2 regions of the Paenibacillus sp. sgz302164 genome follow, and region 2 is predicted to be linked to the other one. Evidence: riboswitches for the same ligand, from Rfam matches in the RefSeq annotation. Region 2 holds a riboswitch; the other holds the start of a gene.
What was found. A riboswitch is a leader RNA that binds a small molecule or an ion and turns the genes downstream of it on or off. The one in region 2 is predicted to bind cyclic di-AMP.

Region 1: it holds a riboswitch for cyclic di-AMP, as region 2 does, so the genes downstream of both, AC0LWT_RS37680 (C40 family peptidase) here and AC0LWT_RS36980 (C40 family peptidase) in region 2, are expected to answer to the same signal.

What each region holds. Positions count from the first base shown of each region.
Region 1 is NZ_JBVYOL010000049.1:538-4,004, forward strand. Features, by position in the region: gene AC0LWT_RS37670 (HD-GYP domain-containing protein) at 1-399, shown strand, start outside; gene AC0LWT_RS37675 (hypothetical protein) at 549-983, opposite strand; gene AC0LWT_RS37680 (C40 family peptidase) at 1,107-1,580, opposite strand; cyclic di-AMP (ydaO/yuaA leader) riboswitch at 1,584-1,721, opposite strand; gene AC0LWT_RS37685 (hypothetical protein) at 1,922-2,740, opposite strand; gene AC0LWT_RS37690 (M1 family metallopeptidase) at 2,756-3,467, opposite strand, start outside.
Region 2 is NZ_JBVYOL010000044.1:37,951-41,417, forward strand. Features, by position in the region: gene AC0LWT_RS36975 (hypothetical protein) at 1-1,310, shown strand, start outside; cyclic di-AMP (ydaO/yuaA leader) riboswitch at 1,407-1,557, shown strand; gene AC0LWT_RS36980 (C40 family peptidase) at 1,562-2,446, shown strand; gene AC0LWT_RS36985 (hypothetical protein) at 2,616-3,275, shown strand; gene AC0LWT_RS36990 (phosphodiester glycosidase family protein) at 3,288-3,467, opposite strand, start outside.

The DNA of each region.
Region 1 (3,467 bases), on a different contig from region 2:
TTAATACCGGATCAAATTCTGTTGAAGGATTCGGCGCTCACCGACCAGGAATGGAAAATTATGCAGCAGCATCCCGTTCTGGGCTCCAACATGATGATGGCGTTCACCGATTTGGACCCGAAGATCGCGGAAATCATTCTGTATCATCACGAACGCTGGAACGGCCAAGGGTATCCCAGCGGACTAAGCGGCGAGAACATTCCTGCTTTTGCCCGGATTTGTGCAATTATCGATGCTTTCGACAGTATGGTTTCCGACCGTCCGTACCGCAAAGGCTTATCGATCAACACGGCGGTACAAGAACTTTTGTCACACAGCGGGACGCAGTTTGACCCGGACTATGTAGCCCTCTTTTTAAGTTTGTCCGAATCGTTTCCGGACGTATATCCATTCAAATAAACCGGCCGAGACGGCGGCAACGACTCGATATTAACGTTAAACAGGCGTCTATGTCAATAAATAAGCCGACGGCGCGGCGCTTCCGAACAAAATCCCCCGGACTTTCCCGAAAGGACAGTCGGAGGGATTCTTTTTTTGCGCAAAGAGAGCTACTGTTTTTTAGCGATTTTGGTTAAAATGAGCTGTTTAAGCGAAGCGTCGCCTTCTATGGCTTGTTCTTTATATTCAAACTCTACCTGATCGTCTTTCTTGAACTTTTGCACGGCATCTGTCGTACCGTCTCCCAACTGGAAAGCGGCGGCTTTCTCGTTCACGATAAGCTCGATCGTATGCGGATCGGCCAGGCCTACATAGCATCCCGTTCCTTTTTTCACGGCTGCTGCATCCGCCTGCGGCGTTGCGGACGGGACAGGAGTAACTGTCGGGCTGACTGCCGGACTGGCCGCTGCTGACGGTTCCGGCGTCCTCTCGCTGTTATTCCCGGAGGGGGCATCGCTGCCGCAGGCTGCCAAAGCCAGCGTCAGCGCACTGCTTACCAGCAAGCAGGCCAACTGCCGCTGCCGGCTTTTCTTCGTCTTGTTCATTTCATCACCTCATCTATTGGACGCGGCAGATAAGGTTATGGTTTAGAATAGAAAAAAGCCCTGCAAGCCGCTCAAGAAACGAGCCGTGCTTTGCCGGGGCTTTTTTCACATAAATCGATCAAATTACTTGGATTCAGCAGTCAGTTGGTTGTAAATATCGTCCCACAAAACGCGGCGGGCCGATACGTACCGTTTGGAGTAATAAGACTCACTTAGTTTGTTCTTCATAACACCTTTATCGGTAGCCGAGTGAATGAATTCACCGTCTCCCCAATAGATGCCTACGTGAGAAATACCTTTGCCGTCTGTGTTGAAAAAGACCAAATCGCCTTTGCGCAAGTCCTTTTTATCAACCCAGATGCCTTCTTCGTCTTGAGCTTTGGAACTATGGGGAAGGTCGATACCGAATTGCGCGAACACGTAAGCGGTAAATCCGGAGCAATCAAAGCCTTTCGTTGTCGTACCCGCATACTTGTACGGAGTTCCGAGCAATCCGTCAACCGTTTCATCCAAAGTGGATTGTGCTGCGAAAACACTTCCTGCACCAATACTCAAACACAAAACAAGACTGACAACGAGAGCAACAACCTTTTTCAACTGCTTGTCTCCTTCCGGTGCCTACGAGGTTAGCTGGAGGGTTCGGTTGAAGGTTCCCTATGATCCCTGTGTTGCGAGATCAATTCACCCGGAATGGTTCCCCCGTTTCCCAAAAAATCGGGAATTCGGCATGAAATGTTGGTTTATTTTTCCTAGTGCTTAGGATTCGGCATAAATATCTAAAATCCTCCTTCCAAGTGCACTATTCTATAAAAATATGTGAAATAGTTCGGAAAATAGACAAAAAAAAGCCCCTTTTTCAGGGGCTTGAGCATATTTTCCGATATTTGGGCGTTTTTCGCTGAATATTGCTCATAGATTTAGAGAGCGGCGGGCGTTCGCTACGAATTTGCTTTGGCGGACCACAACTGATATTGAGAGGCTAGTACCCACATTTGCAAAAATATGTTGAAAAGCGGGAACAGCTGATAAATGAGAAGGGCAATCAGACCTGCCCAGATGTAGGAAGCGATGACGCTGACACCCGTCAATAGTCCCGACCCGATCAAAAGCAGCAGAGCGATGCCGACGATAGGAAGCAGGTGCCGGGCAAAGGCGAGCAGGGTGGAGAGAATTCCGCTTCCGGCAGCGAGCGCGAACTGCAGATGCATGAAGAGGAGATGCATGAGAAATCCGTATGCAAGCATTCCGGCCAGCCATGGCAGCATGTCAACGGCGGCGTTCTCGTAAGATCCGCTTTGCGCAAAGATCGACTCGGCCTTCGGGATCAGCCAGGCGAGGGGAAGCAGTGTCAGCGCGATCCGTACTGCGTAGCAGAGGAAAAAGGAGAGCCACATCTCCGATATGCCTTTAAAGAAGCGGTATCCCGCATTTTGGTCGGTGTGGATCAGCGAATAGTAGATGCCGGCGTTCAGCAGCGGCGTAAGCAGCATGCGGCTAGCGAGAAGCACCGCCAGCCACCATAAATAGGAATGGCTCAGGTCCGTTTTGAGCAGTTGAAACTGGCTTTCGGCCAGGAACAAATGCAGCGTCTGCTTGGGCTGGCCGTTTCCCGGAAAGCGATGCATGAGCGGCACGAGCACCGATTGCACCATTTTATAGAGGAGGGCTCCCCAACCCATTTGATACAGGAACAGCATGATGACCGCAAAAGGCTGCCGCAGCGCCGCCCGATAGCCGGACTTCATATAAAGAGTCATGCAGCGTTCTCCTTTCTACCAGGCTACCCAGCCGGAGATCGTTTGTAAAAGCTGAATGATGCCGAGGTTCAAACGTATTTTCCATTTGGGGTCTATCCGGGCCGACATGAAATTGTTGATATGCTTGTTTTCCAGCACGAGCGAATAGCCCGGATCGATGCGAACCCACTCGACGGGAGCCGCATTCGTCAACTTGTACTCTATGCTGCTCTCCGCGCCGTTCCAGACCTTATCCAGTGCGGTGCCATCGGTAAAATGGAATTGAATCGGCACCTCCGGGGAATTGCCGCCCCGTTTGGAGATTAGCACGGTGCTCTCATATCCGGGTTTGCCGTCTGCCAGTGCCGCAGGCTTCACTTGAATCCGATCAACCGCAAAGTCCATCATCATGCTGCCGTACACATACTGGTTGAAAAAATCGTCCCATTTCGCTTTGGTGACTTCCTCCACAACATGTTGAAAATCTTTGGTCGAAGGATGCTTGAACTCCCAGCGGTGGAAGTAGGTCGTCATGATGCGGTCCATCGTCTTGGCGCCGACCTGCTTTTCGATGGCTTTCAGCACCAGCTTGCCGCGTATGTACACATTATCCGCATATTCGCCATGCCCTTTGTAATCCCAGGCATTCAGTTTAAGCGCGTTGGGCGAGGTCACATAGCTGGCCTCTACAGGCAGATTCGGCGAAACGCCGTATTCCGCCTCCATGACTTTGTCCTCCGCGTAGGAG
Region 2 (3,467 bases):
CCTTCTTTTTGGCCGATACGTTCGGGAAAATATCCGACCGGCTCGGCGATCCGGCGGCGAGAGAATCGTTTCAAACCGCTGTAGACGACGTGCTGCCGACGGTTTGGACGACCTATGATCCGAACTGGCGGGAATTCATTGCCTGTGCGTTCGCCGTCATCCTGGAAAATTGGGCGGACAGCCTGCCCGCCGAGCTTGTCACCCGGATGGATTCCTGCATGCGCAAAGCGGTGGAAGCGTCCATCGACCGGCGTTTGTCGGATGCCATCCCGATGAACACCAACATCGAGCTTATGCATATGTTCATCTGCCACTATTTCGGACACCGGTACGGCATCGCGGACTGGATCGGGCATGCCGACCGGGAGGCGGGCAAGTTCATTGAAGCTTTCGCGGAGTTCGGGTCGTTCGCAGAGTTCAATACAACGACGTATTACGGCGTCGATCTGACCGTGCTGGGGCTTTGGCGGAACTACAGCAAGACGGATGCGTTCCGGCGGATCGGCCGCGAGATCGAGCAAGGACTGTGGGCGAACATCGCTTTATTTTACAATCCGAATCTGGAAAATTTGTCGGGGCCGTTCTCGCGCGCCTATGAGATGGAAATGAGAGACCACAGCTCGATCGGCGTCTTTCTTTATCTGGCTTTGGGCCAAGGCTACGAGTATCTCGCCGGGATCAATTGCGAATCCGAGCATGACCCGATGATCGCTCTGGTCGGGGTCGACGTGCCGCCGGCCGTTAAACCGGCGCTGGCTGCGTTCCAGGGCCGGCGGCTGGCCCGGAAGCAGTTCAGAGAGCTGTGCGAACGGGATCGCCCCGGCGCTAACTCGAATCTGTGCACGGCGACGGCCTGGATCGAAGACAATCTGATGATCGGCGGGATGACCGGGAGCCGCAACACGAACGGGCAAATGCATCCTGCGACGATGCACTGGCGAACCGGCGCTGGAGACAAGTATTATATGAGGCTGATTCGCCGGGAAGCGGGCAAGCATTGGAACACGCATCTGAGAGGCATTGCGTTCGATGCCGAAGCGGAGCAGGACCGGCTCGCGGTTGACGTTCATTTTCAGACGAATGCGGAGATCGAGCTGTTTTTCGAAATTGCGGGCAAGCATATTCACGACGCCGACATAGCTCCCGATGTGTGGACAATGCCTGGGCTGACTTGCCGCGTAGAGGCCGATGCGCCCGCGCCCGAAATCAACGTTTTTGACAATCGCGTTGAAGTGGTATACCGCTACCGGCCGCAAGTTTCCGGCGCTCATATGAGGTTTGCGCTCCGCGTCGAGCGCGATCCGGCTTAAGGCTGGGAGCAGGCAAAACGCCTGATTTGGCCTTGGGAATTTTTACCGCGACGCAAAATTTGAAATTTGTCCGAATTCTATGCTAGTCTATCAAAGTAAAAAAAAATGCCGAATCTTGGAGCAGCACAAGCTCCGGTACGGGGGACTTCTTCATTTGGGGTGAAAGATCGGTTCGGATGTCCGAACCGGTCAAGGGAATTCCTCTTCCCGAACCCGTCAACTAACCTCGGAGGCTCAGGGAGGCAATCTTTTTGAAACGTCTTGTTTATTCATGCGCTTTTATCGGCGCAGCAGTATCCGGCGCTGCTTTGCTGCCTGCCCAAGCGGAAGCTTCTCAAGCGCTTTCAGTCAAAGTCCAGGTCAACGACGACATCGTGCAGTTTACGGACGCGCAGCCTTTTATCGACAAAAATGGGAATTTGCAAGTGCCGTTAAGGGCCGTAACCGACAAACTGGGCTATGAAGTGAAATGGGCGAAGCAAGGAGGCGAGGTCGCCGTCTCGGTGTTGACCAAGGATCAGGTCGTTTCACTGAGGACGGACGAACAGCAAGCGCTTGTGGGCAGCAAGAAAATCAGCCTGGAGAGCAGCCCGGCTTTTATCCAGGGAAGTACATACGTACCGCTTCGTTTTATTACGGAAACGTTCGGTTCCAAGATCGAGTGGAGCGATGCGAATCAGATCGCGATCGTGAATGCGGACGGCAAGCCCCACAAGCCGGCCTGGACGGCGCCGCCGGAACCGCCCGCACCCGCACCTGCGCCTGCGCCGCCTCAGCCGTCCATGACCGATCTGATCGTGCAGACGGCGAGCAATTACATGGGAGTCCCGTACAAATGGGGCGGAACGACGCCGCGCGGATTTGACTGCTCGGGTCTTGTCGGTTATGTGTTTGAAGCGGAAGGAATCGATCTTCCGAGAACTTCCGCCGAAATGTACAGCGATGCCGGAACGCCGGTATCCGATCTGAAGGTGGGAGATTTGGTCTTTTTTGGCCGCGGTGTTGTCGATCATGTCGGTATTTATTTAGGGAATGATCAATTTATTTCATCCACCTCTTCAAGAGGAGTAGCCGTCGAGAGTTTGTCGAGCAAGTATTGGGGCGCGAGATACGTTGGCGCCAAGAGAATCATATAGAAGCTAGCCTGTCTGAAAAATGAAAGAAACATCTGTTTTGTGCAAGCCACGGAAAACGGATGTTTCTTTTTTGTGTTGAAAAATTGCGATTTATATCGAATTTTTATCGTTTTTCGCCTATAATGAAGAAATGTTCGGAGAAAGAGGAAGCGGGTGAACGGCGATCTCCATGCTGACAGCAGTCTTGAAGCGGTGGTTTTTAAGAAAAAATACAGCGGTTATCATGAACAATAATCATGCTGCGGAAATAAGCGCTGCGATCCCTCCGGAAATTATGGACGTGATCCGTCGTTTTTTTCAGACATACGACAATTTTCAAGGCGCGCGGAACCTCCAAACGGATACTTTTATTAGAGAAGTGTATTATGCCACGAAGCAGGACCCGGCCGATCAAAGCACGGTGGACGAAATGGAAGTCTATCTGCACTATAAAAACTTGCAGCGCCTGCGTTTGAAGCACTACGAGATCGATGAATTTCTCATGTTGAACAGCGGCGTCTGCCTAGTCGGCGTTACCCGGGAATTCAGCGGCAGCGTCCGGAACCGGGTGCTCTATTTTTTGAATAAGGAAGACGGCGCCTGGCGCTTTCATCATATTGCAAGATCTCATCACGGCACGATTACCGACAAGTTCCAGGTCAAGGAGCAGACGGGTTTCGTCGTTAGCAATGAAAAGACCGCCATGCTTTTTCTGGCTCACAACGGCACTTCCGACGCAATCGGCTACATGACAGGCGATTACGTCCATGTGGAAGGGTATCTGGAGGTCGAGCAGCAAGTCGGCGGCCAGTTTTTTTACAGAATTGTCCGCATGAACAGGATTCACTGATCAGAGCGGCTGTTACGGAAAAGTAAGGGAAGCGCGGTACAGCGCAGCGTCCCAGGCGACCTGCCCGCCGAGCGACTCCATGACGGTGCGAAGCGGCATATAGATGTGGCCGTCCACGATGGCGGGAGCGGCGGGCAGAACTACCCGCTTGTCGTTCCACAGCATGACGGGATCGTCCGGATGCAGGAGCAG